One region of the Mycobacterium sp. NGS27 genome, then DNA from elsewhere that is predicted to be linked to it. Evidence: predicted binding sites of a transcription regulator. Region 1 holds the regulator's gene; each other region holds the start of a gene.

Evidence for each region. The regulator LexA, encoded in region 1, represses DNA repair genes until DNA is damaged. The targets are predictions, from matches to a motif close to CGAACANNTGTTCG.
Region 2: a site for LexA is predicted at 7,982-7,995, ahead of AC5Y30_RS03960 (HNH endonuclease signature motif containing protein). Genes of this name have one in related genera too.
Region 3: a site for LexA is predicted at 7,383-7,396, ahead of cofD (2-phospho-L-lactate transferase). Genes of this name have one in related genera too.

What each region holds. Positions count from the first base shown of each region.
Region 1 is NZ_JCALDT010000005.1:180,024-190,050, forward strand. Features, by position in the region: gene AC5Y30_RS15230 (LGFP repeat-containing protein) at 1-1,694, shown strand, start outside; gene lexA (transcriptional repressor LexA) at 1,712-2,410, opposite strand; gene AC5Y30_RS15240 (LysM peptidoglycan-binding domain-containing protein) at 2,704-3,198, shown strand; gene nrdR (transcriptional regulator NrdR) at 3,297-3,761, shown strand; gene AC5Y30_RS15250 (peroxynitrite isomerase) at 3,815-4,300, shown strand; gene AC5Y30_RS15255 (PhzF family phenazine biosynthesis protein) at 4,320-5,006, opposite strand; gene AC5Y30_RS15260 (alpha/beta fold hydrolase) at 5,052-6,083, opposite strand; gene AC5Y30_RS15265 (proteasome assembly chaperone family protein) at 6,146-7,117, opposite strand; gene AC5Y30_RS15270 (trypsin-like serine peptidase) at 7,336-8,172, shown strand; gene sthA (Si-specific NAD(P)(+) transhydrogenase) at 8,195-9,610, opposite strand; gene AC5Y30_RS15280 (DUF4192 domain-containing protein) at 9,724-10,027, shown strand, end outside.
Region 2 is NZ_JCALDT010000001.1:887,927-897,953, reverse strand. Features, by position in the region: gene ag85B (diacylglycerol acyltransferase/mycolyltransferase Ag85B) at 1-114, opposite strand, end outside; gene AC5Y30_RS04005 (DUF7159 family protein) at 749-1,891, shown strand; gene AC5Y30_RS04000 (YceI family protein) at 1,920-2,480, opposite strand; gene AC5Y30_RS03995 (alcohol dehydrogenase) at 2,487-3,500, opposite strand; gene AC5Y30_RS03990 (cytochrome P450) at 3,513-4,811, opposite strand; gene AC5Y30_RS03985 (hypothetical protein) at 5,060-5,458, shown strand; gene AC5Y30_RS03980 (hypothetical protein) at 5,471-5,761, shown strand; gene AC5Y30_RS03975 (Rv1893 family protein) at 5,839-6,060, shown strand; gene AC5Y30_RS03970 (nitronate monooxygenase) at 6,077-7,207, opposite strand; gene AC5Y30_RS03965 (hypothetical protein) at 7,320-7,784, opposite strand; gene AC5Y30_RS03960 (HNH endonuclease signature motif containing protein) at 8,028-9,389, shown strand; gene AC5Y30_RS03955 (flavin-containing monooxygenase) at 9,492-10,027, shown strand, end outside.
Region 3 is NZ_JCALDT010000007.1:83,219-93,245, forward strand. Features, by position in the region: gene AC5Y30_RS19455 (APC family permease) at 1-564, opposite strand, end outside; gene AC5Y30_RS19460 (FAD-dependent oxidoreductase) at 664-2,046, shown strand; gene manA (mannose-6-phosphate isomerase, class I) at 2,024-3,250, opposite strand; gene AC5Y30_RS19470 (TobH protein) at 3,259-4,359, opposite strand; gene AC5Y30_RS19475 (phosphomannomutase/phosphoglucomutase) at 4,356-5,753, opposite strand; gene AC5Y30_RS19480 (DUF3499 domain-containing protein) at 5,829-6,272, opposite strand; gene AC5Y30_RS19485 (metallopeptidase family protein) at 6,461-6,883, shown strand; gene AC5Y30_RS19490 (WhiB family transcriptional regulator) at 6,945-7,283, opposite strand; gene cofD (2-phospho-L-lactate transferase) at 7,673-8,674, shown strand; gene AC5Y30_RS19500 (coenzyme F420-0:L-glutamate ligase) at 8,671-10,020, shown strand.

The DNA.
Region 1 (10,027 bases):
ACAGCAGCGAGGTGTCCTCACAGAAATTCAGCGGCGGCCAGGTCTCGTGGAACAGGCAGACCAAGCAGTTCACCACCGAACCGCCGGCGCTGGCCGACCAACTCAAGGGCCTGCAGGTGGCGATCGATCCCACCGCGGCGATCAACACCGCCTGGCGCGCGGCGGGCGGTCCCACCGGACCCCTGGGCGCCAAGCAGGGCGGGCAGTATCCGATCGGCGGCGACGGAATCGCCCAGAACTTTGCCGGCGGCAAGGTGTTCTTCACCCCGGCCACCGGCGCGAATGCGGTCGAGAGCGACATCCTGGCCAAATACGAGTCGCTGGGGGGACCGGTCGGCAGCGACCTGGGATTCCCGACCGCCAACGAAACCGACGGCAACATCGGGCGTGCCAGCCGCGTCGCCACCTTCTCCGCTGCCGACAAGCCGGTCATCTTCTGGACGCCCGACCACGGCGCCTTCGTCGTGCGTGGGGCGATGAAGGTGGCGTGGGACAAACTGCGCGCTCCGGCGGGCAAGCTCGGCGCCCCGGTCGGCGACCAGGCCGTCAACGGCGACGTGATCTCCCAGCAGTTCACCGGCGGCAAGATTTCGTGGAACCGGGCGAAGAACACGTTCAGCACCGATCCGTCCAACCTGGCGCCGCTGCTGTCCGGGCTGCAGGTGTCGGGTCAGGACCAGCCGAGCAATTCGGCCCTGCCGGCGCACCCGAAGAAGTCCTCCTGGCACTGGTGGTGGCTGGTGGTCGCCATTCCGGTGCTGGCGCTGCTCGTGCTGATGGCGTGGGTGCTGTTCGGTGGGCGGCGCCGGCCTGCGCACGAGGAGGCGGCGGCCTACGCGCCCGGTCGCGGGGGGAACCTCGGCTACGACGCCGACGAGCGCTGGGGCCACGACGATGCCGACGTCGGCGCCGACCCGTTCGGGCTCGGCGCGACGCATCAACCGGAGCCGGAACCGGACGCCGGGCGGGTCAGCTGGCAACGTCAGGCTCCTGCCGATAGCGACTATCGGTTCCACGAGGAGGAAGACCCCGACGCCGTCGATACCGACTCGATCCCGGTCGTCTCCGCGGAGATGCTGTCGGAGGACGAGTATGCCGAGGCGGGGGCCGACTACGCCGACTACACCGACGGCGTCCCCGAGGTCGCCGAGCCCGAGGCGGCGGACGACGCCGCCTACGTCGACGCCGACGGCCCCGATGCGGGTTATCCGCAGGAGGCGTATCCGGAAGACGAGTACCCCGACGTCGCCGTTTCCGGCATCCCGCCGGAGGGCGACGCGGCGGAAGGCCTCCTGGAAACCGCTGAGCCAGAAGACGAATACCTCGACCTCGCGGCGCCGGAACCGGACGTCGAACCCGAAGCGGACACCGCGACGGAGGCCGACATGACGGACACGGCGGTGGGAGCCGCCGCGGTCGCCGATGCGGTCGCGGCCGGGCCTCCGGCGCGAAGCGGTCGGCACGCCGCCGATGACGCCTCGGAAAACGGCCTGGCGGCCCCGGACGGGCGACCCACGATCCACCTGCCGCTCGATGATCCGTACCAGGCGCCCGACGGATACCCCGTCAAGGCCAGCGCTCGCTACGGCTTGTACTACATGCCGGGTAGCGACCTGTATCAGGACACGCTCGCCGAGCTCTGGTTGTCGAGCGAAGAAGTCGCTCAGGCCAACGGCTTCACCCGGGCTGACTGACCGAGGCCGGGCGCGCGTCAGACCTTGCGGATGACGGTGACGACCTTGCCCAGCACGCTGGCGTCGTTGCCCGGGATGGGATCGAACGCCGGGTTGTGCGGCATCAGCCACACCTGACCGCCGGCGCGTTTGAACGTCTTGACCGTGGCCTCGCCGTCGAGCATCGCCGCGACGATGTCACCGTTGTCGGCGACGTTCTGCTGACGGACCACCACCCAGTCGCCGTCGCAGATCGCGGCATCGACCATCGAATCACCGACGACCTTGAGCAGGAAAAGCGTGCCCTCACCGACCAATTCGCGCGGCAGGGGAAAGACGTCTTCGACGGCCTCTTCGGCCAGGATGGGTCCGCCGGCCGCGATGCGCCCGAGCACCGGGACGAACGTGGGTTCCGGTAGGGCGTCCGAACCGGCCACTTCGGTGGTGGGGGCCGCCACGTCGTCGTCGGCCCCGCGGACGTCGACGGCCCGCGGGCGGTTGGGGTCGCGGCGCAGGTAACCCTTGCGCTCCAGGGTGCGAAGCTGGTGCGCCACCGATGACGTCGACGTCAGACCGACGGCATCGCCGATCTCCCGGATGCTCGGCGGGTAGCCGCGGCTGGTGACCGAGGCGCGGATGACATTCAGAATGGTGCGCTGCCGTTCGGTCAGCGAGGAATCCACGGAGTGCAGCCGACCCTCGGGACCGGCCGATGAAACGTCGTTGCTGTCGCCCATGGCACCGAATGTAGCCGCACCGAGGACAAGAATCAAACATGTGTTCGAGTGGCGTGTCGCGGCGGTTCGCGTCGGCGCAAAACAAGCGCGAAGCCGGACGAATTACAGATGTGTAACTCTTCGGGATATCGGGTATTTGAGTGCTCGTGACAGTGGTAGAGGCCGACGAACTTGTCGGTGGTGTGATCTAGCGTTTGCTCGTGCGACACGCTTCGCTCAAATGTTCGGTTTCGAACATACAAGCGATTAGTGTCGAACACACGAGCGAGAGCTAGTTGACCGGAGGAACGAAGATGACAGTCATCCACACGCCCGCGCCGCGTACCAGCAGTCTTCGGCGCCCGATCAATGGACCCGTCCTGGGGCCTCGCTACGGACGGGACGGGCTGGCCCGGTCCCGCCGGCCCGCGCCGTCGCGGCCCGCGGGCGCCGCCACGCGCTACTACGGCACCGGGGTGGCAATGTCCGTCGCTCCGCACCGCAGGCGCGCCACCACCTGGGCGTCGACCATCGGGCTGGCACTGGCCGCCGGCGCGGTCACGCTGTGGCTGGGTCTCGTCGCGAACGTCGGCCAGGTGCTCAACGGCGACTCCACGAACTCGGCGACCCAGGTTCCCGACCGGCTCGCCGTCGTCCGCGTGGACGCGGGGGAGTCGCTCCAGGATTTCGCGCACCGCGTGGCGCCCGGCGCGCCGGCACCCCAGGTCGCCGATCGCATCCGCGAGCTCAACGATCTACACTCGCCCAACCTGCTGGCGGGCCAAACCCTCATCGCTCCGGTCGGCTGAGTGGCGTTGCGCCGAAACGGATGTGTTAGCCGTGCAGGTCAGCGCGCGGGTACGCTCAAGGTCCTGCGGTATCTTGTCGGCGCGACGAAGGAGCGGTCATGCACTGTCCGTTCTGCCGCCATCCCGACTCGCGGGTGATCGACTCCCGCGAAACCGATGAAGGCCAGGCCATTCGGCGTCGCCGATCCTGTCCCGAGTGCGGACGGCGTTTCACCACGGTGGAGACCGCGGTCCTGGCGGTGGTCAAGCGCAGCGGCGTCACGGAGCCGTTCAGCAGGGAGAAGGTCGTCAGCGGCGTCCGTCGGGCCTGCCAGGGGCGACAGGTCGATGACGATGCGCTCAACCTGCTGGCCCAGCAGGTCGAAGACACCGTGCGCGCGGCGGGCTCACCGGAGATCCCCAGTCACGAGGTCGGGTTGGCCATTCTGGGGCCGCTACGCGACCTGGACGAGGTGGCCTACTTGCGGTTCGCCTCCGTCTATCGGTCGTTCGAGTCCGCGGACGATTTCGAACGCGAGATCCAGGCAATGCGGGATCACCGCAGAGTGGCAGCTCGGGGCTGACACCGGGGCCGGGCTCCGATTGCCCGCAACCTCGCCGGGCTAGGCTCGCTTTCATGCCCACGGACTTGCACCCCGACCTCGCGGCGCTTGCCCCGCTCCTTGGGACCTGGTCCGGCCAGGGTGCGGGTAAATACCCGACGATCCCGCCCTTCGACTATCTCGAAGAAGTCGTGTTCGCCCACGTCGGTAAGCCGTTTCTCGTCTACGGACAGAAAACCAGGGCGGTTGCCGACGGGAAGCCGTTGCACGCCGAAACCGGCTATATTCGGGTGCCGCAACCAGGTCACATCGAATTGGTGCTGGCGCATCCCAGCGGCATCACCGAAATCGAGGTCGGCACCTACTCGGTCACCGGTGACCTCATCGAAATGCAGATGTCGACCACGTCGGTGGGGCTGACACCCAGCGCCAAGGAGGTGACCGCGCTCGGCCGTTCATTCCGCATCGACGGCGACGAACTCTCCTACACGGTGCAGATGGGCGCGGTCGGGCAACCGCTGCAGGACCACCTCGGGGCGGTGTTACACCGGCAGCGCTGAGGTCCGAGTTAGGCCGTCGTCAATCGATCTGTCGCACACCGTCATTGACGACCCGCCCGGTCACCCGCACCCAGCCCTCGGCGCTCCACCTGGTGTCGATCACGGAGCCCTTGCCCTGGGTGATCCGCAGGCTCTGGCTCAGGTAGTCGGTGATCCGCATCGCCGCCGACCCGGTCGCCTCGTCCTCGGCCACACCGAGGTTGGCGGCGAACATGCGCGCCCGCAGCCATCCGGCCGCCCGGTCGGTCCAGGCCCACAGGTAGTGCGCGGTGTCGTCGGGATAGTCCGCCTCATCGGCCGCGAGAACCTGGTCGGCTGAGGGGAATTCGTGCAGGGCGAAGTCGGGCGCCCATTCCGCGCGGGCGTTGATGCTGGCGCGGTCGCCGTCGTAACCCACCTGCAAGATCCCGGCCCGCACCCGCAGGGTGTTGATCGGCGAACCGTTCTCGCGCAGCCACCATGTCGCGCCGACGGTCGGGTGGCCGGCGAACGGCAGTTCGGTTCGCGGCGTGTAGATGGTGGCGTGCGCGCTGGCGGAGCCGGGGGCCGGGATGTCCACGAAAACCGTCTCGCTGTAGCCCAATTGGGCTGCCAGCCGCTGTCGGTGCTCGGGCTCGACCTGGGCGGCGTCCACCACGCCCAGCGGATTACCGAAGTGGCCGTCCGCATCGGTGAACACCCGCAGCACCGTCACGCCGATCCCCATGAGCCGACTTTACGGCGCCGCGTCGGGCCGCACCGATCGAGGCGATCAGGTGGCGCTGCGTTCGTCGGAGCCCATGGCGTTCAGCACGGCGACACGCGTGGGAGCGGAACCGGAGACGGCCTGCTCGCCGCCGCCGGTGCGGAGCAGTTCGCGAAGACTGGCCTGGTCGTACTCGGCGGGATCGGTGGAATCGATGAAGCGCTCGACGACGTCGATGAAGCGGGCCGGGTCGTCGTGGAAGGGAAAATGCCCGGAGCCTTCGAAGATTTCGAGGCGGGAGCCCGGCATCGCGGCATGCGCCATCCAAGCGTGCCGAACGGGAACCACCACATCCCTTGTGCCCCAGATGATCTGCACCGGGATGGCTTCGGTCAAATAACATCGGTCCAGCATGGTGACGATCTGCCCGCGCCAATCCACCACCGCGCGCAGCGTCCGGCTGAAAGCCGCCGACGCCGTCGGCTCGGGCAGGTCGTCGAGGATGCGCAGCACGTTGGGCAGATCGCGGCCCAGCCCGGTGCTGCCCAGCGCCACACCCAGGACACGTCCCATCATCTGGACCGCCGGCAGCACCAGCGGCAAGCGCAGCAGGGCGATCGCCTCGCTGCCCATCGGCAGCGAGGCCCAGCGCAGCACGAAGTTGACGTCCTTGGTCACGCCTCCGGCGCCGACCAGGATCAGCCGTTCCACCAGATGCGGGAATTGGTAGGCGAATTGCATAGCCACACCGCCACCCAGCGAGTGACCGACGATGGTGACCCGCTCGATGTCGAGCACGCTGAGCAGGTCACGCATCCCGTTCGCATACGCCGCGATCGAGTAGTCGGCGCGCGGCTTGTCGGATTGCCCGTGGCCGAGCAGATCGGGCGCGATCACCGTGAAACGCTGGGCGAGCTTGGCCTGCACGGTATTCCAGGTGGTGGAATTGTCGCCGATGCCGTGGATCAGCAGTATCGCCGGCCCGGAACCGGCGATGCGGTAGGCCCGCTTGTAACCGTGGATGGTGCGGAACTCGAGTTTGGGTGCGGTCACTTCACGCACCGGGCGGAGCGTAGGTTTGCGCTTCCGCTCGGTCATATCGCCAACCTTGGTGTCGGGCCGGGCTGAGGGCGGTCCGGCTAGGGCGTCACGTGAGTGGGTCAGGGCTTGTCGTCGTCGTCGTACTTCTTCTCCGCCTGCTGGGCCAGAAATCGCTCGAACTCTGCGCCTAGCTCATCGCCGCTAGGCAGATCCTCGTCGCGAGCTAGTAACGATCTGTTCTCCTGAGCGTCGATGAAGGCATCGTACTGGCGCTCCAGCGCGGCCACCACTTGGGCGACCTCCGCGCTAGCTTCCACCTGCTCGTCGATCTTCGCCCGAATCACCTCGGCCGCTTCGGTTAACGCGGTCAGAGGCAGCTCCAGCGACGCGGTCTTGGCGACCTGCTCGAGCAAAGCCTGCGCGGCGGCCGGGTAGTCGGTCTGCGTGAGGTAGTGGGGGACATGCACGGTATAGCCGACGACCTCATGACCGTGCTGGCCCATCCGGTATTCCAGCAGGTTGGACGCGCTGCCCGGGACCTGGATCTCGGAGATCCACGGCTGGAAATTGGCGATCAACTCCGGGTTGTTCGAGTGTGCGGTCATCGTGGTGGGCCGGGTGTGCGGCACCGCCATCGGGACCGTGCCCAGGCCGATGGTCTGGCGCACGCCGAGGCGCTCGGCCAGCAGCCGCACCGCGGTGATGAACCGCTCCCACTTGAGATCCGGTTCCATGCCGGCCAGCAGCAGGAACGGCGTGCCGACCGTGTCGCGCATCGCGTACAGGCTCAGCTCGGGGTCCTCGTAGTGGGTGAAGTGATCGGTCTTGAAGGTCATCAATGGCCGCCGCGAGCGGTAGTCCAGCAGTTCATCGATCGCAAAGGATGCGACCAGCTCGGTGTCCAGCACCGCTTTCAGATGCGCGGCGGCGAGCTTGATGGCATGACCGGCGTCGGAAAAGCCCTCCAGGGCGTGCACCAGCACGGGGCCGCGGCCGTCGGACGTCGACAACTGCGGCGCCGGGAACTCGAGTTCGTACATTCCGGCCTGGCCTGGCTGGTACTGATCATCCGGCTCCTGATGGTGAGCCATCTCCGATCGCCTCCTCTCGAAGTTCTCTCCAGGGTGCCCTACCGAGTGTCCCCCGAATCGGGCGGCACCAACATCTATCAGCGAACTTCGCGTTCACGCTCTTAGCTGGAACGCGACAATTCTCACTCGTAATCCGCAAACCACATCCTGGGGGTCGCCCGCACGCCCGTTGGCGCACCGTCATGTGTGGGAGTCGGCCTGCCGCCGACCGGTCAGGCATGATGAAGGCGATGCGCATTCGGATCCTGATGCTCTGCTCGGTGGTGGGGGTGGCGACGTCGTTGACGTCGTGTCACCGTCCCGTCGAGCATGTTTCGGGTGCTCCGGTGTCCGCCCCGCGCGTCGGCGGGCCGGTGCAGCGGCTCAGCCAGCCCGAGCAGAAGGCCATCGCGGGTCCGGTCGAGCCGGATCGGCGCATCGGGGCGATTTTCATCGACGGTGGCCCGCTGCACGTGTGCACCGGTTCGGTGGTGCATTCGACGGGCGGCAACCTGATGATGACCGCCGCGCATTGCCTGGCCGGAGCCTCGCTGATCACCTTCGTTCCCGGTTTCGCCGGCGACGCCGCACCCGGTCCGGCCGATGTGTGGAAGGCCGACGCGGTCTACCTCGATCCACGCTGGACGGCGAGCAAGGACCCGCACGCCGACTACGCGATCGCGCGGGTCAGCAACGAGGCCGGCGCTCCCGTCGAGTCCCGGGCCGGCCTGGCGCTGACACTGGGAGTGACTCCTCCGCCGGGCAGCCGCGTCACCGTGCTGGGATACCCGGCAGGCGTGGGCGGCTCGCCCATCGGATGCCAGGCCAGCACGTCGGTCACCGACACCGGGTTCCCCTCCTTGGCGTGTGAGGGGCTGGTGGACGGCACCAGCGGTGCGCCCTGGGTCAGCGGCACCACACTCATCGGGGTGATCGGCGGTCTCGAGCGGGGCGGCTGCGCCGCGAACATGTCGTACTCGGCGCCGTTCGACGCACAAACCGCGGAACTCTTGGCCCGCGCCGAGGCCGGGGGGCCCGGCGATCCCGTCCCGAACGACCTTTCCGACGCCTGTTAGTGCCGATCGCCAGCCCGGCGGTTCAGTGCCGGAACTGGTTGAGCGCCCGAACCTTGTTCATCACGTCGAGCGCCGCCACCTTGTAGGCCTCGGAGAACGTCGGGTAGTTGAACACCGCGTCCACCAGGTATTCCACGGTGCCGCCGCAGCCCATCACGGCCTGCCCGATGTGCACCATCTCTGTGGCGCTGGTGCCGAAGATGTGCACGCCGAGCAGCTTGAGGTCCTCGGTGGACACCAGCAGTTTGAGCATCCCGTAGGAATCGCCGGCGATCTGCCCGCGGGCCAGCTCCCGGTACCGGGCCACGCCCACCTCGTAGGGGACGGAGTCCTTCGTCAGCTCCACCTCGGTGGCGCCGACGTAGGAGACCTCCGGAATCGAGTAGATGCCGATGGGTTGCAGCTCGGTGATGCCGTCGGACGCTTCGCCGAACGCGTGATAGGCGGCCAGGCGTCCCTGTTCCATCGACGTCGCGGCCAACGCGGGGAAGCCGATCACGTCGCCGACCGCATAGATATGCGGCACCTTGGTCTGGAAGTTGTCGTCGACGAAGATCCGCCCGCGGTTGTCGGACTCCAGCTCGGCGTTGTGCAGGTCGAGATGGTCGGTCTGGCCTTGCCGCCCGGCCGAATACATCACCGTCTCCGCCGGAATCTGTTTGCCGCTGGCCAGGGTGGTCACGGTGCCCGCCGATCCGACGTCGACCGCGGTCACCTCCTCGCCGAACCGGAACGTCACCGCCAGGTCGCGCAGGTGGAACTTCAGCGCCTCGACCACCTCAGGGTCGCAGAAGTCGAGCATGTCGGCGCGCTTCTCCACCACGGTGACCTTGGTGCCCAGTGCGGCGAACATCGAGGCGTACTCGATGCCGATGACGCCGGCGCCGACCACCACCATCGACGCGGGCAACGACTTGAGGTCGAGGATCCCGTCCGAGTCGAGCACCCGGTGTTCATCGAACTCGACGCCGGACGGCCGCGCCGGCCGGGTACCGGTGGCGATGACGACGTAATTGCCGGTGATCGTTATCTTTTCGCGCCGCGACGGGTCCTCGACCTCGATGGTGTGCGGGTCGACGAAACGCCCGTGGCCGATCAGCAGGTCGATGCGGTTGCGCATCAGCTGGTTGCGCACCACGTCGACTTCCTTGCCGATCACGTGCTGGGTGCGGGCCAGCAGGTCGGCCGGGGTGATCTTCTTCTTGACGCGATAGCTCGCGCCGTAGAGTTCGCGCTGGCTCATCCCGGTGAGGTACAGGACCGCCTCACGCAACGTCTTTGACGGGATGGTGCCGGTCTGGACGCACACACCGCCGAGCATTTGGCCGCGTTCGACGACGGCGACCGACTTACCGAGCTTGGCCGACGCGATGGCGGCCTTCTGTCCGCCGGGCCCGGACCCGATGACGACCATGTCGTACTCCTGCGCCGAACTCATGGCTTAAACAGTAAGGCAGCGCAACGCACAGTGCTGGGTTCATCCACAGGTCCGCTACCGGGCCCGTGGACGTGCGCACCGGTTGACGGTGGCGGCCGTCAGCGTGGGTGCTCATGACGACGCATCGAGAAGACTTCGAACTTTTACGCCCCGGCGCACTCATCGCCGCGCTGCCGGCCGTTCTCGGCTTCGTACCCGAAAACTCATTGATATTAGTGTCTTTGGGCGACGGGAAACTCGGCTCGGTGATGCGTGTGGACCTCTCCGAGGAACTTGCCGACCGGGTGGAGCACCTGGCGGAGGTCGCCGCCGCGGCGGCCCCCGAGGCCGTGATCGCGGTCATCGTCGACGCGGACGGGGCCTACTGCCCAAGCTGCAACGAGGAATACCGGCAGCTGTCGGTGGCGCTCGCAAAAG
Region 2 (10,027 bases), on a different contig from region 1:
CGCCGTCGGGGCACCGCCGGCAAGACCGATCAGGCCCGGCAGCGTGGCTGCCGCCGCTGTGCCGACCAAAAGCCGGCGCCTCCAGGCCCGGATCTTCTCGCTCAGAACTGTCATACCTGCCCCTTGTCGCTGTGGTCAGTGTGATCGTGATCTCACAGGAATTTACCGTGTGAGTCCGTCAAATGTCGATTAGGACGCGAACGCGTCTCCTTTTGGCATCGCTTTTCGCTTCATAATTTCGCCACCCGGCACGGCAGGGCGGCGACAGGCGAGGCATACCCACTCCGCGACAACCCAATCCGTGGGGTGCGAAAAGGCCAGGCAGGACCCCCCTTGGGCGCCACGAGGGCGCGGTGCCCATCCGATTCGCCACGTAAGGCAAACCCCCAGACTGGGCCCGCAATTATTTTCTCGCCCGATAAATCGCGATTATGGCTTGCGTGGTCGAGGGACCACCGCCGAAATCGGCGCCTGGGCTACGACGGCTCGGTCGCCGCTCCGACCGTCCGGGAGCGGCGGACCAGCCGTGGTGAGCGGCGCCGCCTCGTTCATCTGGCGATTCCCGGGCGGGGCCTGACCGGGGCGGCCGGACTTTCGCCGACCGCGTAGGCTCTCTCGAAGCAAGCCGATGAAGACCACGCTATCCCGGGTCTGTTCCGGCCCTCACGAATCACCGCACCTGCGGCTTCATGGTGCGCGTCGGTGTGGCTGAGGGCATCGGAGACGCGGGACCGATTGGGGCATAGATTTGGACACGGTTCTTGGCCTGTCAGTGACGCGATCCACCGTTGGCTGGGTCCTCGCTGAAGGACATGGCGCGGACGGCACCATCCTGGATCACCGGGAGCTGGCGGTGCACGCAGCTGCCGGCCTGCACGCCGCGGGTACCGCCGAGCAGGTAGTGGCAGAGGTGTCGCGGGTCGAATCGGCGGCGGCCGCGAGCGATCACCGCCTGCGGGTCATCGGAGTGACGTGGAACGACGAAGCATCCGCCCAGGCGGCGCTCGTGTTGGAGGCGTTGACCGACGCGGGATTCGACAACGTCGTGCCGATCCGGTTTCTGGAGGCCATCGAGACGTTGGCTCAGGCCATCGGGCCCGTCATCGGCTATGAGCAGACGGCGGTCTGCGTTCTCGACGATGGCTGGGCAACCGTCGTCATGGTCGACACGCACGACGGGGAAGCCCAGATTGCGACCAAGCAGGTGCGCGGCGGCTTCGACGGTCTGTCCCGCTGGCTGACCGGCATGTTCGACCGCAACGGCTGGCGGCCGGGGGGTGTTGTCGTGGTCGGCTCCGACGACGACATCGACGGGCTCTCCTGGCAACTCGAAAGAACTTTGCCGGTACCAGTTTTCGTGCAATCGATGGCACAGGTGACCATCGCGCGCGGAGCGGCGCTGTCCGCGGCGCGTAGCACCGAATTCACCGACGACCAGCTGGTGGAGCACCTCGGCGAACTCGTTCCAGCGCCCATTCAGAAACGCCAGTTGTCCTACGCCGGAGCCGTCACCGCGCTGGCGGCCGGTGCCATCACCTTCGTCGGGTCCGTATCGCTGGCGGTGGGGATCCACGTCGGCCCGGCCAGCGCGGCCGCACCGCCCACGCACCTGACGCATTCGCCCCCACCGCAAATCGTCGAGGCGGCGCCCGCCGTCGCGCCGCTTCCGGCGGCCCCACAGCCCAAGGTGGCTCCTGCGGCCAAGCCTCCTGCGGGGCAACCGGTGTCGGAGCCGGCTCCGGAAGATCAACCCGGGACCGATGGCGCACGACAGTTGGAAGGCGGGAGCAGGCAGCCCTACTTGACCAGGGTGCTGGAGCACATACCCGGCGACACCGGCGATGCGGCGGTTGATTCAGCCCCTCGCGCCGCGACCGACTCGCAGCCCTGATCCGCCGCGACTGCTCGGGCGGTTGTGCTCAATCGCCTTGGGCGCGAACCGCGCAGAAGGTCAACGACACCTCGTCCGCGACCTGGACGGAACCCATCAGCAGCGAGTAGGGCTTGATACCGTAGTCGGATTGGCGGATGGTGGATTCTGCCGACATTCGCCACGAGTCCTCGAGATCTTCTGTGCACAGCTCGATTACGTGGTCGCGCGACTTTCCCCCGATGTGCAGCGCGCCGGTGAGGCGGTAGCCGTCGTCGGTCTTCTCGATGGCGTCTGCGACATAGCGAATCTGCGGGAATCGGCTGGCCGACAACGACTTCAGGGCGTTGGACCGCGCCAGCGCCTTCTCGGCCCCGGACAGGCCCTTGACACCGCCGTCTCCGCGCAGCACTTCGAGTGAATCGGTCTCGACCGTAAGCTCCGCGCTGACGGGTCGAGACTCGGCCCAGCGGACAGTGGCCCGCCAGGTTGTCATCGCGATGGTGAGACGATGGCCCATGCGAGCGGCCCTGCCGGCAACACCGGTGTGCAGCAACAATTCACCGTCAGCCGGGCCGATCGTCCACACGGCGTCTTTGTCTAAAGTCACGGGCCGTCACATAGTCAAAACGGTGCGATAGTGCGCCCGGCCCTCTTCGAGGGCCGCGTAGCCCTCCGCGGCTTGCTCCAACGGCAATTCCTCGATCCACGCCCGCACGCCGGACAGGACCGCGAATTGCATTGTGTCTTCGACTTCCTTCGCCGTCCCGGAGGGATGGCCGACGATGCTGACGCCCGGCGTGATCAGCTGAACCGGGCTGATCGGCAGCGGCTCCGGCGTGACGCCGATGGTGACCAGTTCACCCTGGGGGAGTATGCCGCCGACCGTGGCCGCCATCGCCTTGGAGTTGCCCGCGGTGGCCAGGACAACCGTCGCGCCGCCAAGATCCTTCAGCGCCTCGGCGGGGTCGTTGGCCGTGGAGTCGATGTAGTGATGGGCGCCCAATTTCCGGGCATCGTCAGCCTTACCGGTGCCGCGATTGATCGCGATCGTCTCGAATCCCATCGCCCGCGCGAACTGCACTCCGAGATGGCCCAGTCCGCCGACACCGAGAATCGCGACGCGATCGCCGGGCAGCGCCTTGGTGTGCCTCAAGGCGTTATAGGTAGTCACGCCCGCACAACCCATCGGGGCGGCTTCGGCGTCGGAGAGCTCGTCCGGGATTCGGGCCAGGGCGCTCACCGGCACGGTCGCCGACTCCGCGTAGCCGCCGGGATACTGCCAACTCGGCACCTTGCCGTTCTCGCAGTGGATGAACAGGCCCTTACGGCATTGGTCGCAGTGGTAGCAGCATCCGCCGAACCAGCCGACCGCGACGCGGTCACCGACCGCGAAACCCTGTACGCCGTCGCCGATTTCGGCGATTCTGCCGGCGATTTCATGTCCCGGAGTCAGCGGCCACGATATCCCGGGGAACCCGCCGTTGACGAAGTGCGCGTCGGTGCCGCAGATGCCGCAGGCGGTGACCGTCAGGCGTACCTCGTCGCGCCCCGGCGGTGTGGTTTCGGCGTCGACCAGCTCCAAAGCTGCACCTGCGGATGGGACATGAACGGCTCGATGAGTGGGCATGCCCCTAGCTTGTCACCCCTGGGCCTGATGCGCGACAGGGCATTTCCCGGCCCCGTTGGTGTGGTAGTCGACCTGCCAGTGCTTGATTCCGTTGAGCCAGCCCGATCGGAGGCGTTCGGGCTTGCCGACCGATTCCAGATCGGGCATGGCATCGGCGATCGCGTTGAACATCAGGTCGATGGTCATCCGCGCCAGGTTGGCCCCGATGCAGTAGTGCGCGCCGGTGCCGCCGAACCCCACGTGGGGGTTGGGATCACGCAGGATGTTGAAGGTGAACGGGTCGTCGAACACTTCCTCATCGAAATTGGCGGAGCGGTAGACCATTACGACGCGCTGACCCTTTTTGATCTGAACGCCGGACAGCTCGTAATCTTGCAGGGCGGTCCGCTGGAACGAAGTGACCGGGGTGGCCCAGCGGACGATCTCGTCGGCCGTCGTGACCGGACGCTCGCGCTTGTAGAGCTCCCACTGATCGGGGAAGTCGGTGAAGGCCATCATGCCCTGGGTGATCGAGTTGCGGGTGGTCTCGTTGCCGGCCACGGCCAGCAGGATGACGAAGAAACCGAACTCGTCGTCGGACAGCTTGTGCCCGTCGACGTCGGCCTCGACCAACTTGGTGACGATGTCTTCGCCGGGATTCTTCGCCCGGTCGGCGGCCATCTGCATGGCGTAGGTGATCAATTCGACCGAGGCGCCCATCGCGTCGTTGCGCGCGAACTCGGGATCCTGGTCGCCCACCATTTCATTCGACCAGTGAAAGAGCTTCATGCGGTCTTCCTGGGGCACTCCGAGCAAACCGGCGATGGCCTGCAACGGCAGCTCGCAGGAAACCTGCTCGACGAAGTCGCCCGCGCCCGCGGCAGCCGCATTTTCGACGATCTTCCGGGCGCGCTCGTTCAGGTCGTCGCGTAGCCGCTCGACGGCGCGCGGGGTGAAACCGCGGGAGATGATCTTGCGCAGGTGGGTGTGCTGCGGGGCGTCCATGTTGAGCAGCACGAACTTGCCGGTATCGCGCTGCTCTTGCACGGTGCCCTCTTTGTAGCGGGGCAGCGCGGTGTTCTCCAGGCTGGAGAACACGTCGCTGCGCCGCGAAATCTCTTTGACGTCCTTGTGCTTGGACACCACCCAGAAGCCGCCGTCATCGAAGCCGCCCACGCCGTTGGGCTGTTCGTTCCACCAGATCGGCGCGGTCCGGCGCAGCTCTGCCAGTTCTTCCACGGGCAGTCGCTCGGCGTGGATGTCCGGGTCGGTGAAGTCGAACCCGGGGGGCAGATTGGGGACCGGCTTGGCGGTTGGCTCGACGGTTGGCATTGCCCGCTCCTCGATGACGAAGTGGTCTAGTCGTCTTTGTGCAAGGAAACCACTGCCACACCTTGGTTGTGAAGCATTGACGCAAGATCGCCGGGTGCGAATTGGAACGTGTTCTTCACCGGCGGTTCGCCGCCTAGCGGTGGGTCCACGCCCGGCGATCGCGGTCGCACGCCGAATCGGTCTTGTGGCCGACTGTCGGACCGATATGCTTTGGTGCAGGTCACCGGCGACGACAGGCGGGGTAGGACATGATTCGGGAACTGCTGAGCGCCGCTTCGATAGCGGGCATCACCATCGGCTTGGCCCCGTGCGCGGCCGCCGGTTACGACGGCGACGTACCGGGGATGAACTACCAGGCTTCGCTGGGCGCGCCATGCGACAACTACGAGCGCTTCATCTTCGGGCGCGGCACCAGCGGCCAGGCCGAGGCCTGTCATTTCCCGCCTCCGAATCAGTTCCCCGCAGCGACCACCGGATACTGGGTGATTTCCTACCCCCTCTACGGAGTCCAGCAGACCGGCGCGAAATGCCCGGGCTCGCAGGCTGCGGCGCAGACGCCGGACGGACTCCCCATGCTGTGCCTGGGAGATCAGGGGTGGCAGCCCGGATGGTTCACCGGGGCAGGATTTTTCCCGCCCAGCGGATAACTTGGTGCAGCCATGAACCGTAGTGAGCCGGGCCAACTGGTCGTGCCGCGCTGGCTGCGTTTCGTGCTGGCCTCCGATCGCGCCGGGTCGGCGTGGTACATCGGCGCCGGGTTTTTCTTCGCCCCCGTGCTCGCCGTGCTCTCACCCTGGCCCGCAGTCACCGCCGTGCTGTGGGTCGTCATCGCAGTGACCGGGCTTTGGCTTGGGCTGCTGGGCATTGCGATGGCCGTCGGGCTGGCCCGAATAATGCGCTCCGGGGCCGAGATTCCCGAAGATTACTGGCGCACGCTGGTGCATTACTGAGACGCAATGCCGACGAGAAACGGCGCCCGGCCCCGTCTAGAGTCGTAGCAACCGTCCTGCGACAAAGGAGATTCCAGATGGCCTTCAATCCCAGAGATGCAGTCGACGCGGCGAGGGACATCGCGACCAACGCCGTCGAGAAAGCGTCCGACATCGTCGAACACGCCAGCGACATCCTCCGCGGCGACGTCGCCGGCGGCGCCAGCGGCATCGTCCGGAACTCGATCGACATCGGAACGTACGCGCTGGACCGCACAAAGGAAGCGTTCACCGGCCACGACGAAGTCGACGACGTCTAGGCGCGAGCCCTTCGCGTTAAACGGAGGCGGCCTCGTTGAGCTCGTCGAGCCGGTTGGTGGCTTCCAGGTACTCCTGCACCCAGCGTTCGATGACCGTTGAGGTCTTCTCCACCTTGGTGAACTGCCCGACCACTTGACCAACCGGGTTGAACGCCACGTCGACGGACTCGTTGGGGTAGCGGTTGGTTGCCCGCACGGCCATGCCGGACACCATGTACTGCAACGGCATTCCTAGCGGCTTCGGGTTTTCGGGCGCCTCCCATGCCTCGGTCCAGTCGTTGCGCAGCATGCGCGCGGGCTTACCGGTGAACGAGCGGCTTCGCACGGTGTCGCGGCTTCCCGCCTTGACGTAGGCCTCCTGCTGAACCGGGGTGTTCGAGGACTCCTCGACCATCAGCCATTGCGAGCCGGTCCAGGCACCTTGTGCGCCGAGCGCCAGCGCGGCCGCGATCTGCTCACCGCTGCCGATGCCGCCGGCGGCCAGCACCGGAACCGGCGCGACCTCCTTGACGACCTGGGGCCACAGCACGATCGAACCGACCTCGCCGCAGTGCCCACCGGCCTCGCCACCCTGGGCGATGATGATGTCGACACCCGCGTCGGCATGCTTGCGAGCCTGCGACGGCGAACCGCACAGCGCCGCCACCTTGAGTCCGGCCTCGTGAATGTGCTTGATCATTTCCGCCGGCGGGGTGCCGAGGGCGTTGGCGATCATCTTGACCTTGGGGTGCTTGAGCGCGACCTCGACCTGGGGCGTGGCCGTGGCCTCGGTCCAACCGAGCAGTTGTAGGGTGTCGCCGTCGCTGTCCTCGACCGGCACGCCGTGGTCGGCGAGGATCTTCTTGCCGAAGTCGAGGTGCTCTTGCGGCACCATCTTGCGCAGCGTGTCGGCCAGCTCCTCCGCGGACAGGTGGGAGTCCATGCCCTCGTATTTGTTCGGGATCACGATGTCGACGCCATAGGGGTGGTCGCCGATGTTCTCGTCGATCCACTTCAGCTCGATCTCCAGCTGCTCGGGCGTGAAGCCGACCGCTCCGAGCACGCCGAACCCCCCGGCCTTGCTGACCGCCACGACGACGTCGCGGCAGTGGGTGAAGGCGAAAATCGGGAACTCGATGCCGAGTTCGTCGCAGATAGGGGTGTGCATTACAACTCCTGGGAGCTCGCCGAATTGAAACGTGTTCTAGTTTAGTACGGAGCTCACTGACGTGGCCAGCGGGTCCTGATTTGGATGTGATTACTACGACCCGTCACTGCCGTCAGGCCGCGATGCTGTTCGCCACCCACAGGATGAGGAACACGAGCATGGAGGCGGCGCAGAGCAGATGGTCCCGGCAGACCGAGCGAGCCAGCCGCGTCTGCTCGGACGGACTGTCGGCGCGATGCCCGAGTCGCACCGCATCCGGGACCGTGTGCGTCAAGGCCAACATGATCGGGATGCCCGCTAGCGGGGCAGAGGTCACCAGCAGCCAGCCCGGATCGCATCCGCGGGCCGCCTGCACCACCAGCGTGCCCAACAGGGCGAGCATCACGAGCACGATCAAACGGTTCATCGGCCGAGACGTCGTGGCCGCGCGGTGGTAGTACGCCGCGAGGGAAGCCAGCACGGCCTCGGGGAGTTCGGCCGTGGCCTTCCGGTATCGAAGAACTTGAACGTCGAAAATCAAGTCCATCCACAAGACGGCGAGGAGGAACCCGCCGCAGGCCATGAGCAACGAGGCCATGGCGCTCACCCACCTCTTGATCCATCCCAGGGAACCGCGCCGCAGCGCGGTGGCCGCTTGGACCCATTGTTCTCGGCAGCGCAAGAGGCGGCAGGCCGACGAGGGCTGGCGCGGTGGCCGGGGCTGAAATCACTTGTGCCACTTATGTCCCGGTGTTCTCATCTGGGCGGATTCTGTCGGCGGGCGAACGTAGTATTCGAACATGCGTTCGATAAGTTGGAAAGTGATTCAGAGGCGGCGCGCGTGACTTTCGTGGACCGTGAGCAGATCCAGGGCGACGTTGATGCGTTGTGCACTGTGGCCTCCCGCTTGCGGGAGCATTGCTATGAGGCGCTGACCAACCCGGAACGCCTGGCTCTCTTGGGGAAATTCGAATGCGTGGTACGCAAACTGCAGACGCCGAGTCATCGGCTCATCAATCAGCTTGGTGAGCAAGGGGATTCAGCGGAGTTCGGCGGCAAGCTGTCCTGGGTGTTGGCCGACCGGCTGCACATCACTCGCGCCGAGGCCGGACGGCGCATCGCCGAGGCGGCGGATCTGGGTCCGCGCCGGGCGTTGACCGGGGAGCCGTTGGCTCCGGTGTTGCCCGCGACCGCGGCGGCCCAGCGCGACGGGGCAATCGGTGCCGACCACGTGTCGGTGATCCGGCGGTTCTTCCACCAGGTGCCCGAGTCCGTCGACCTCGAGACTTGTGTGCATGCCGAAAAGCAGCTGGCGGTCAAGGCCACCGAATTCCGCCCCGATCAGCTCGCCAAACTCGCCCGGCGCCTGATGGATTGCCTCAACCCCGACGGCAGCTACACCGATGAAGACCGGGCCCGGATGCGGGGTGTGGTGCTCGGCAATCAACAGGCCGACGGCATGTCGCGCCTGAGTGGATGGCTGACGCCGGAGGCACGCGCCAGTTGGGAGGCGGTGCTGGCCAAGCTGGCCGCGCCCGGCATGTGCAACCCCGGCGGCGACACACCCGTCGTCGACGGCACCCCCTCGGTAGATGCGATTCAGCGCGACACCCGCAGCACCGGGCAGCGCAACCACGACGGCCTCAACGCCGCCCTACGCGCCGTCCTCGCCAGCGGAAACCTCGGTCAGCACAACGGCTTACCGGCCAGCATCATCGTGACCACCACCCTCGCCGAGCTCGAAGCCGCGGCCGGAAAGGGTTTGACCGGCGGTGGCACCACCCTGCCGATGTCCGACGTCATCCGGCTGGCCCGCCACGCACATCACTATCTGGCGATCTTCGACAAGGGCAAGGCGTTAGCGCTGTATCACACCAAGCGCCTCGCGTCGCCGGGGCAACGAATTGTTCTGTACGCCAAGGACCGTGGCTGTACGCATCCCGGCTGCGACGTCTCCGGCTATAACTGCGAGATTCACCATGTCGAAGATTGGGCCAGGACGTACCGCACCGACATCGACCAACTCGCCATGGCCTGCGGGCCCCACCACCGGCTGCTCGAGAAGGGCTGGACCACCCGACAACGCGCGAACGGCGACACCGAATGGATCCCACCCGCACACCTCGACCGCGGTCAGCCCCGTGTGAACACCTTCCACCACCCCGAAAAGCTATTGGCGGACGAGGACGACGACGGCCCGTAGCGTCGGATCCCTTGATCCGCTGCCGCGCCAGCGGGTAGCGTAGTGCTGCCAATTACGAAACGATGCGTAGCGTAATTGGGTACAAGCCACCGAGAGGATCAGATGCGCAGCCGTTACGCCGGCGATCCCTTCACCACATCCACCGCCGAGATCGCCGCCGCGCTCGAGGATGTCAGCATCCCCACGCTGTTGCTCTCGCTTGTCCATATCACCGGCGACCCACGGTTCATCCGCGACTTCAAGCAAATGGGCATCTTCCTCAACGAGGTCCAGGGGTTCATGTCGGAGGAGGACAAGGCGCGGGCCCGCAGCGAGGCCCTATCGGCCATCGTCGAGTACCGGGACCGCGGTTGCCCCGAACCGCAGCCGCTGAGCCCCGAACTCATCAGGGAAATGATGGATTGGGCGGCGTGCGAGCACGTTCCGGACGACTATCTGTCGCTGGTCATCGAAGAGCTGGACCTGGGCGGCGTCGACCTGCGGCGCCCCGTCGCGTTGCCGCCCGAGCGCGCCGCTGAGCTTCCGGTCCTGGTCGTCGGGTGTGGCGAATCCGGCATCCTGGCCGGCGTCCGTCTCAAGCAGGCCAACATTCCCTTCACCATCGTGGAGAAGAACGCGGGCCCCGGCGGAACTTGGTG
Region 3 (10,027 bases), on a different contig from region 1:
GATCACCACCGACACCTTGATCGCGGTGATCACCGCCGAGAACCTCGATGACAACTTGGTGCCCAACGCGATCAGGGTGGCCACCCCCGCGACGATCACCAGTGCCCCCCAGTCGACCTGGGTCGAGCCGAATTTCGCGGTGCCGCCGGCGAATCCGAAGACGGTGCCCAGATAGCTCGACCAGCCCTTGGCCACCACCGCGGCGCCGATCGCCAGTTCCAGCACCAGATTCCAGCCGATGATCCAGGCCAGGAACTCCCCGAAGGTGGCGTAGGAAAAGGTGTAGGCGCTGCCCGCCACCGGCAGCATTGAGGCGAACTCCGCGTAGCACAGCGCGGCCAGCGCGCAGGTGCCCGCCGCGATCACGAACGACACCCAGATGGCCGGCCCGGTGATGTCGCCGGTCGTCGACGCGGTGACCGTGAAGATGCCAGCGCCGATCACCACCGCGACGCCGAACACCACCAGGTCGCGCCAGGTCAGGTCCTTGCGCAGCTTGGTGTCCGGCTCGTCTGTGTCGGCGATGGATTGCTCGATCGATTTGGTCCGCCATCGATTGGCCATGCATTCGCCCTTTCCCAGCGCTGGGAGCCGTTGGTCCGTCACAGTACTGGGTACTCTCGGCAAATGCCGGATAGCGGAGCAGCGGCCAGGGATCATGCTGTGGTCATCGGGGGGAGCATCGCCGGTCTGTGCGCCGCTCGGGTGCTTTCGGATTCGTACGCGCGGGTGACGGTGTACGAGCGCGACGAGTTGCCGGACGGCCCGGCGAACCGGGCGACGGTTCCTCAAGACCGGCACCTGCACATGCTGATGGCGCGCGGGGCGATCGAATTCGAGGGCCTTTTCCCGGGCCTGCTCGACGACATGGTGAGCGCCGGGGTGCCCAAACTGGAGAACCGGCCCGATTGCATCCACCTCGGCGCCGCGGGCCACGTGCTGGGTACCGGGCACACGCTGCGCGATGAGTTCACCGCCTACGTGCCCAGCCGCCCGCATCTGGAATGGCAGTTGCGACAACGGGTCCGCGGCATCGACAACGTCGACCTGGCGCGGCGCTCGGTGGCCGAGCCGCGGTTCGACCGCGCGCGACAGCGGGTGACCGGCGTGCTGCTGGATCCGGCCGACTCCGAAAGCACGGACCCCGAATTCGTGGCCGCGGATCTGGTCGTCGACGCGGCCGGCCGGGGCACCCGGCTGCCGGCGTGGCTGGCGGAATGGGGTTTCGAGCGCCCGATCGAACAGGAGCTGGACATCGGCATTCACTACGCCACCCAGCGATTCCGCATCCCCGACGGGCTGATCGCGGAGAAGGTGGTGGTCGCCGGCGCCTCGCATGACATGTCGCTGGGGTTGGGCATGCTCTGCTACGAGGACGGCACCTGGGTACTGACCACCTTCGGCGTGGCCAATGCGAAGCCGCCGCGGACCTTTCCCGAGATGCTCGCGCTGGCGCGGCGGCTGCTCCCGGACCATTTCAATGCGGCGCTGACGCGGGCCGAGCCGCTGGGCGATCCGGCATTTCACGCCTTCCCGGCCAGCAAGTGGCGCCGCTACGACAAACTGGACCGCCTGCCCGCCGGCATCGTCGCCTTCGGCGACGCGGTGGCCAGCTTCAATCCGACCTTCGGGCAGGGCATGACGATGACCTCGCTGCAGGCCGGGCATCTGCGCCGCGCGCTGCGATTCCCGGACCATCAAGTCGCCGCGGAGCTGAACCGCGCCACCGCCAAGAGCACTTTCCCGGTGTGGACGATGAACGCGATCGGCGACGTCACCTTCCACCACGCCGGCTCCAAGAAGCCGATCCCCTGGTGGTGGCGGCCCTCAGGCGCGCTGTTCGATCAGTTTCTGGGCGCCGCGGAGACCGAACCCGTTCTGGCGGAATGGTTCTTGCGGCGATTCTCGCTGCTCGACAGCCTCTATATGGTCCCGCCGCCGCGGATCATCGGCCGCGCGATGGCGCACAACCTGCGGCTCTGGTTAGGCGAGCGGCGCGAAGCCGCCAACCGGCGGCGCCGGCTCACAGCCCAACCGTCGCCCTGAACAGCTTGGTCGGTTCGTGCGCCTCGAGCCGGATCGGGGCGTCGTCGGCCGCCACCCAGGCGGCCATCCCCCGCTTCAACGTCAGCGAACCGGATTTGCCATGGACGGTCGTGGAACCCTGGCTGCACAACAGGATCTGCGGGCCGTCGTGGCTGCACGTCGCGTCCACCTCATGGCCGACGTACTCGTCATCGAGCGCCAACAGCGCGACCGCGAACTCGTCGGTCGGTGTCTCATAGATCAGTCCGAAGCCCTCTCGGCGGATCCGCGGCCGCAGCTGCTCCTCGGTGGTGGGCGCGAAGTCCAGCACGCGCAGCAGCTCGGGCACGTCGACGTGCTTGGGGGTCAGGCCGCCGCGTAACACGTTGTCCGAGTTGGCCATCACCTCCACCGCGAAACCCCGCAGATAGGTGTGCAGGTTGCCGGCGGAGACGAAGATGGCCTCGCCCGGGGCCAGGCTGATGCGATTCAGCAGCAGCGCCGCCAGCACACCGGCGTCGCCGGGATAGCGCTCGCCGAGCTCCAGCACCGTCTTGGCCTCGGCCGCGAATTCCGTTGCGCCCGAGCTGAGGTACGCGATGGCGCCGTCCAGCACGGCGGTCACCAGCACGTCGATGTCGGGCTGCGGCGCGGTGATCCAGGTGGTGAACAACGCGCGCAGACCGTCGGCGTCGGACTGGTCGTTGAGCAGGTCGATGTAGGGGTCCAGGTCGGAGACGGCCAGGGCCCGCAACAGCTCGACGGTGCGCGACGCCTGCCGGAAGCCGGCCAGCGCCTCGAACGCGTGCAGCGCCACCAGCAGCTCGGGCTTGTGCGAGGTGTCGCGGTAGTTGCGCACCGGCGAGGTCAGCGGAATGCCGACCCGCTCCTCGCGCAGGTAACCCTCGGCCGCCTGCGCGGCGCTGGGGTGCGCCTGCAGGGACAGCGGCTCGTCGGCGGCCAGCACCTTGACCAAAAACGGCAGCACGTCGCCGAAGCGCGCCCGCGACGTCGGCCCGAGCTGGCCCTCCGGGTCGTCGACCAGGGCCTCGAGCAAGGTGATTTCGCCGCTGTCGGTTTCCAGCCAGGCCGGATCACCCGGGTGCGCCCCAAACCACAGCTCCGCCTCCGGATGCGCCGCCGGCACCGGACGCTCGGTGAATTCGGCGATGGCGGTACGCGAACCCCAGGCGTACGTTCTCAAGGCCCCGCGAAGCAGTTCCACTGTTGTATCTATCCCCGCACCAGTCGCATATAAACCGCGGCCATTTCCAGCCGGACGGCCAATACTGCCAGTTGCTGCTCGGGGCTACCGGGTCCCCCCAGCGCCGGCGAAACGCCGTAGCCGGCCGAGCCGCCGGGCCCGTCGGGCACGTCCTCGGCGGCGAGCAGGTACACGTCGTCGAGCCCGGCCGTCCGCGCGGCCACACCCGTCTGCTCGGACTCCAGGACGACGGCCAGCACACGCAATCGCTGCGGCAGCGGTCCGTCGATCTGTTCGTCGTGGAACAGCGCGGCGTCGGGATCCTCGAAGCCGCCCGCCGCCCCCGCGCGCAAGGCGACCACCGCGTCCGCGAGGCAGGCGGCCGGGGTCACCTGGTTCGCGACCCGCAGCAGCACCGAGCTGCCGTGCCGGGCCAGCGCGAGCGTCGCGGCCCCGTCGCCGGCCAGCACCACCTGGCGCTCGGCGATCCGCGCGGCCAGCAGCTTGGCCGGGTTGGTGAACAGCTCGCGGGCGGCGCTGTTGCGCAGCGCCTCGGCATCCAGCTCGTCGGCGAGCAACGCCAGGTCGACCTTGGGCCGGGGGTCCACGGCGTGCAGCAGCGCGAGCCCGGCGGCCAGGTACCGGCACAGGCCGAACTCGTCGGGAACCCAGAGCCGGGGCGCCAGCACGGCCGCTCCCCCGGCGGTGGCGTCCCGCAGCGGACCCTCATAGGGCGCCGCCACGACCACCCGCGCGCCGCGGCGCAAGCCCGTGGCGGCCGCGGCGACCAGCGCGGGATCGCCCGGATCGCCGCCCGCGACGACCAGCACATCGAGCGGGCCCACCCACGGCGGTGCCTCGCCGGCCAGAGTGAAGGGCTGGGAAGCGGTTCCACCCATCGTCGCGGCCAGCATCGTCCCGGCCGTCTCGGCGGTGCCGCGCCCGGCGACCCAGATGACGCTGCGCGGACGGTCGTCGGCACCCAGCGGGGCCAGCGCACCCTCGTCGACCGCGGCGGCGACCGCACGCACCTGGGCACCGGCCGACGAAGCGGCGCGCAGCAGGCCGTCGCGGTCGGCGGCCAGCAGGCCCTCGGTGTCCTCCAGATCGATCGCCCGGGTGGCGTTCACGGCGCGGCCTTCGCGCCCGCCGAGGCCGCCGTGATTTCGGAACTGATCTGGGCGACCACCGCGGCCACGTCCTCAACCGTGCGCGCCTCAACGTTCAGCCGCAGCAACGGCTCGGTGTTGGAGCTGCGCAGGTTGAACCAGCTGCCGTCGCCCAGGTCGGCCGTCACCCCGTCCACATGATCGAGGGAGTGAATCCGGGCGCCGAACGACTTGAGCACCGCTTCCGTGCACTGCCCGGCGTCGGCGACGGTGAAGTTGATTTCGCCCGACGATTCGTAGCGCTGGTAGTCCGCGGTCAACTCCGACAGCGGGCGGTCCTGCTCGCCGAGGGCGGCCAGCACGTACAGCGCGGCCAGCATCCCCGAGTCGGCACCCCAGAAGTCGCGGAAGTAGTAGTGCGCCGAATGTTCGCCGCCGAAGATCGCGCCGGTGTCGGCCATCAACGCCTTGATATAGGAGTGCCCCACCCGCGACCGCAGCGGGGTGCCGCCGCGCTCGGCGACCAGTTCGGGCACCGCGCGCGAGGTGATCACGTTGTGGATGATCGTCGCGCCGATCTCCCGGCTCAACTCACGGGCGGCCACCAGGCTGGTCACGGTCGACGGCGACACGGGGTTGCCGCGTTCGTCGACGACGAAGCAGCGATCGGCGTCGCCGTCGAAGGCCAGGCCGATGTCGGCGCCGGTCTCGCGCACGAACGCCCGCAGGTCCTCCAGGTTGGCGGGGTCGAGCGGGTTGGCCTCGTGATTGGGAAACGAGCCGTCGAGCTCGAAGTACAACGGCTCCAACGTGATCGAGCCGATCGGGCCGAGCACGGCGGGCGTGGTGAGGCCGGCCATGCCGTTGCCGGCGTCCACGGCCACCCGTAGCGGGCGCAGCCCGGAGGTGTCCACCAGCGACCGCAGGAACTGTCCGTAGTCGGCCAGCACGTCGCGATCGCTCGCGTCTCCCGGTTGCCCGTCGTAGGCGTCGACGCCGGCGATCACGTCGTCGGCGACCAGCCGCAGCCCGGTCTCGGCGCCCACCGGTTTGGCCCCCGCACGGCACAGCTTGATGCCGTTGTAGGCCGCCGGGTTGTGGCTTGCGGTGAACATGGCGCCCGGGCAGTCCAGCAGTCCGGAGGCGAAGTAGAGCTGATCGGTGGACGCCAGGCCGATGCGCACCACGTCCAGTCCCTGGCTCCGCACCCCGGCGGCGAACGCCGCCGCCAGCGCGGGCGAACTGTCCCGCATGTCGTGGCCGATGACGACCTGGCGGGCGCCCTCGCCGCGCATGAGTTTGGCGAACGCTGCGCCGAGATCGGTGACCAGCGACTGGTCGAGCTCTTCGCCGACTAGCCCACGCACGTCGTATGCCTTGACGACACGGTGGACAGTCGCGGCGGGCCGAGACATGCGGGACTCCTGACGACGTGAACTCTTGGCGTCAGCCTATCGGGCTACGGAGAACTGAGGTCACCACCGTCAGGGCTAGTCGCTGGGATCGGGCAGCACGCGCAGATGTCCGCGGCGCCGTCCGGAGCGATGCTCGGGCGGTGCCAGCAGGCTGCTACTGGGCGCGGTGGCCTGAGATCCGCCGTGATGGATGTGCGCGTCGGAGAAGCCGTTCGCGGGGGTCGCCGCGTAGGGCGCGCCGCGATCGCCGCCCTCGCGCACCGCGTCGGCCAGGGCGACCAGGTCGTCCTCGTCGGGGTGGGCGGGCTCCGAAAGGAGGGGTCCGGCATGGCGCACCAGCTCCCACCCGCGGGGCGCGGTGATCCGGCCGGCGTGGTTGACGCACAAATCCCAGGAATGCGGTTCCCGCGCGGTCGCCAACGGACCGACGACCGCCGTCGAGTCCGAGTAGACGAACGTCAGGGTTGCCACGGCGTAGTGCGGGCACCCGGGCCGGCAACAGCGACGGGGAACGTTCACGATCGAAAGGCTATCGTGCGCAAACGTCGCCGAAGCGCCGGACACGCGCAACCGGCCGGCCCTCGATGTGCAACCGTTACCATCGGCGCGTGGGTGATTCGCGCAGCTCCCCGCGAAGAGATCGGTTCTCCGGCGGACCGGCTCCGCGCCGGACCGGGACCCACCGACTCTTCCGCAGGGGCCGCGATATGCGCGGCCCGCTGTTGCCCCCGTCCGTGCCGGGGTGGCGCAGCCGCGCCGAGCGGTTCGACATGGCCGTGCTGGAGGCCTACGAACCCATCGAGCGAAGCTGGCAGGATCGGCTGGCCGAACTCGACGTGGCCGTCGACGAGATTCCGCGCATCTCGGCCAAGGATCCCGACAGTGTGCAGTGGCCACCCGAGGTGATCGCCGACGGGCCGATCCCGCTGGCGCGGTTGATCCCGGCCGGCGTCGACATCCGCGGCAACTCCACGCGGGCGCGAATTGTGTTGTTCCGCAAGCCAATTGAGCGACGGGCCAAAGACACCGTCGAACTCGGCGACCTGCTGCACGAAATCCTGGTGGCCCAGGTCGCGATCTACCTCGACGTCGAGCCGTCGGTCATCGATCCGACGATCGACGACGAATAACTGCTGCTTGCGCGTGAGTGCTGGCGGCTTAACGCTCAGCGCGCGTTGCGATCAGCGTGCGTCAGATGATGCCGCGCTTGAGGCGGCGGCGCTCGCGTTCGGACAAACCGCCCCAGATGCCGAAGCGCTCGTCGTGCTCGAGGGCGTACTCGAGGCACTCATGACGCACCTCGCACCCCAGGCAGATCTTCTTGGCCTCGCGGGTGGAGCCACCCTTCTCCGGGAAGAAGGCCTCGGGGTCGGTCTGGGCGCACAGCGCGCGGTCCTGCCATTGGTCGGCGGCCGGCTCCGGCATGGGCTCGGGCTCGAATGCGATTGGCGCATCAGGAACCACGGTCAGATGCGGCCGAGCGGGGCGGTCCAGTGCCGGGTCGATGTCGGTGTGCGGCGTGCTCGCCATGGCGCCTTGAAAAGTTTCGTAAGACATACGGTCGTCCGCCTCCTCAGCTTGATTGAGAGAGAGTGATTGGTTTCCCACTGTTCTGATGTACAGACAATTCGAACAAGTGATCGAATCTCGGTCTGCGACACCGGAGTCGGCCGGCCAACCGGGAAATGACACTGTTGTGATTAGACACGGGTTGACCTGCCGGGTCAAGCACTTCGGCGCATTTCCATACCATCTCGTGATCGAATTTCGGCGTTTCTGTTGTTTTGGGCCTTCGGCGTGTCGATCACAGTGCCCTCAACTTCCTCAGGAGTTGCCCACAACCGGTGGGGAACCGCAACTTTGAGGCACCCCCGGTGGGCCCACCACAGCGCCGCCGCCGGGCAGTACTGTCGTGCAATGTGAAGGTCACCGTTCTGGTCGGTGGGGTTGGCGGCGCCCGCTTCCTGCTGGGGGTTCAACAGTTGTTCGGGCTCGGTCAGTTTCAACCGCAACGGCGCCCGGACACGGAGGCCGACAGTCACGAGCTGACGGCGATCGTCAACATTGGCGATGACGCCTGGATACACGGACTGCGAATCTGCCCCGATTTGGACACCTGCATGTACACCTTAGGTGGAGGTGTAGATCCGGAGCGAGGGTGGGGGCACCGAAACGAAACCTGGCACGCCAAAGAGGAATTGGCGCGCTACGGGGTGCAGCCGGATTGGTTCGGGCTCGGCGACCGCGACCTGGGTACCCACCTGGTGCGCACCCAGATGCTCAACGCCGGCTACCCCCTGTCGCAGATCACCACCGCGCTGTGCGACCGCTGGCAGCCCGGCGCGCGGCTGTTGCCCGCCAGCGACGACCGGTGCGAGACCCACGTCGTGATAACCGATCCCGACGACGGCAGCCGGCGGGCCATTCACTTCCAGGAGTGGTGGGTGCGGTACCGGGCCCAGGTGCCCACGCACAGCTTCGCCTTCGTGGGCGCCGAAAAGGCGGCCGCCACAATCGATGCCACAGCGGCCATCGCGGACGCGGACGTCATCCTGCTGGCGCCGTCCAACCCGGTGGTGAGCGTCGGCGCCATCCTGGCCGTGCCCGGCATTCGCGGCGCGTTGCGCGCCGCACGCGCCCCGATCGTCGGCTACTCGCCGATCATCGGTGGAAAGCCTTTGCGCGGCATGGCCGATGCCTGCCTGTCGGTGATCGGGGTCGACTCCACCGCCGAGGCGGTCGCCCGGCACTACGGCGCGCGCCGCGACACCGGCATCCTGGACGGCTGGCTGGTGAGCGAAGACGATCGCGCCGACATCGACGCCGTCGAGGTGCGCTCGGTGCCGCTGGTGATGACCGACCCGAAGGCGACGGCCGAGATGGTCAGGGCCGGGCTCGACCTGGCGGGGGTGACGCCATGACGACCGCCGGCGAGCACGGCGCCGCCGCCGCCATCGAAATCCTGCCCGTCGCCGGGCTGCCCGAATTCCGGCCCGGCGACGATCTTGGCGCGGCCGTCGCCGCGGCGGCCCCGTGGCTGCGCGACGGCGACATCGTCGTCGTCACCAGCAAGGCGGTGTCCAAGTGCGAGGGCCGGCTGGTGCCGGCGCCGCAGGATCCCGAACAGCGCGATCGGTTGAGGCGCAAACTGGTCGACGACGAAGCCGTCCGAGTGCTGGCCCGCAAGGGCCGAACCCTGATCACCGAGAACCGGATCGGCCTGGTGCAGGCCGCCGCGGGCGTGGACGGATCCAACGTCGGGCGCGACGAACTGGCGCTGCTGCCGGTCGACCCGGACGGCAGCGCCGCGGCGCTGCGGGCCGCGCTGCGCCGGCGCCTCGGGGTCGACGTCGCCGTGGTCATCACCGACACGATGGGCCGCGCCTGGCGCAACGGCCAGACCGACGCGGCCGTGGGCGCGGCGGGTCTGGCTGTGCTGCACGGCTATTCGGGGGCCGTCGACCAGCACGGCAACGAGCTGCTGGTCACCGAGGTGGCGGTGGCGGACGAGGTCGCCGCCGCCGCCGATCTGGTCAAGGGCAAACTGACCGCGATGCCGGTGGCGGTGGTGCGGGGCATGTCCGTGACCGACGACGGCTCGACCGCGCGGCAGTTGTTGCGGCCGGGCACCGAAGACCTGTTCTGGCTCGGCACCGCCGAAGCCCTCGAGGCGGGCCGCCGCGAGGCGCAGCTGCTACGGCGATCGGTGCGCCGGTTCAGCGCCGAGCCGGTGCCGGCGGATTTGTTGGAAGCCGCCGTCGCCGAGGCGCTGACCGCGCCGGCGCCCCACCACACCCGCCCGGTGCGGTTCGTCTGGCTACAGACCCCGGCCACCCGGACCCGGCTACTGGATCGCATGAAGGACAAGTGGCGCGCGGACCTCGCCGGTGACGGCCGGCCCGCCGACTCGATCGACCGGCGGGTGGCGCGCGGCCAGATCCTCTACGACGCGCCGGAAGTCGTCATCCCGATCCTGGTGCCCGACGGCGCCCACTCTTATCCCGACGCCGCCCGCACCGCCGCCGAGCACACCATGTTCACGGTTGCGGTCGGCGCGGCCGTGCAGGCCCTGCTGGTCGCACTCGCCGTGCGCGGGCTGGGCAGCTGCTGGATCGGCTCGACGATCTTCGCCGCCGACCTGGTGCGCGCCGAGCTCGGGCTGCCCGCCGACTGGGAGCCGTTGGGCGCCATCGCCATCGGCTATGCCGCCGAACCGGCCGGGCCGCGCGATGTCCCGGACCCCGGTGATCTGCTGATCCGCAAGTGATACTGGG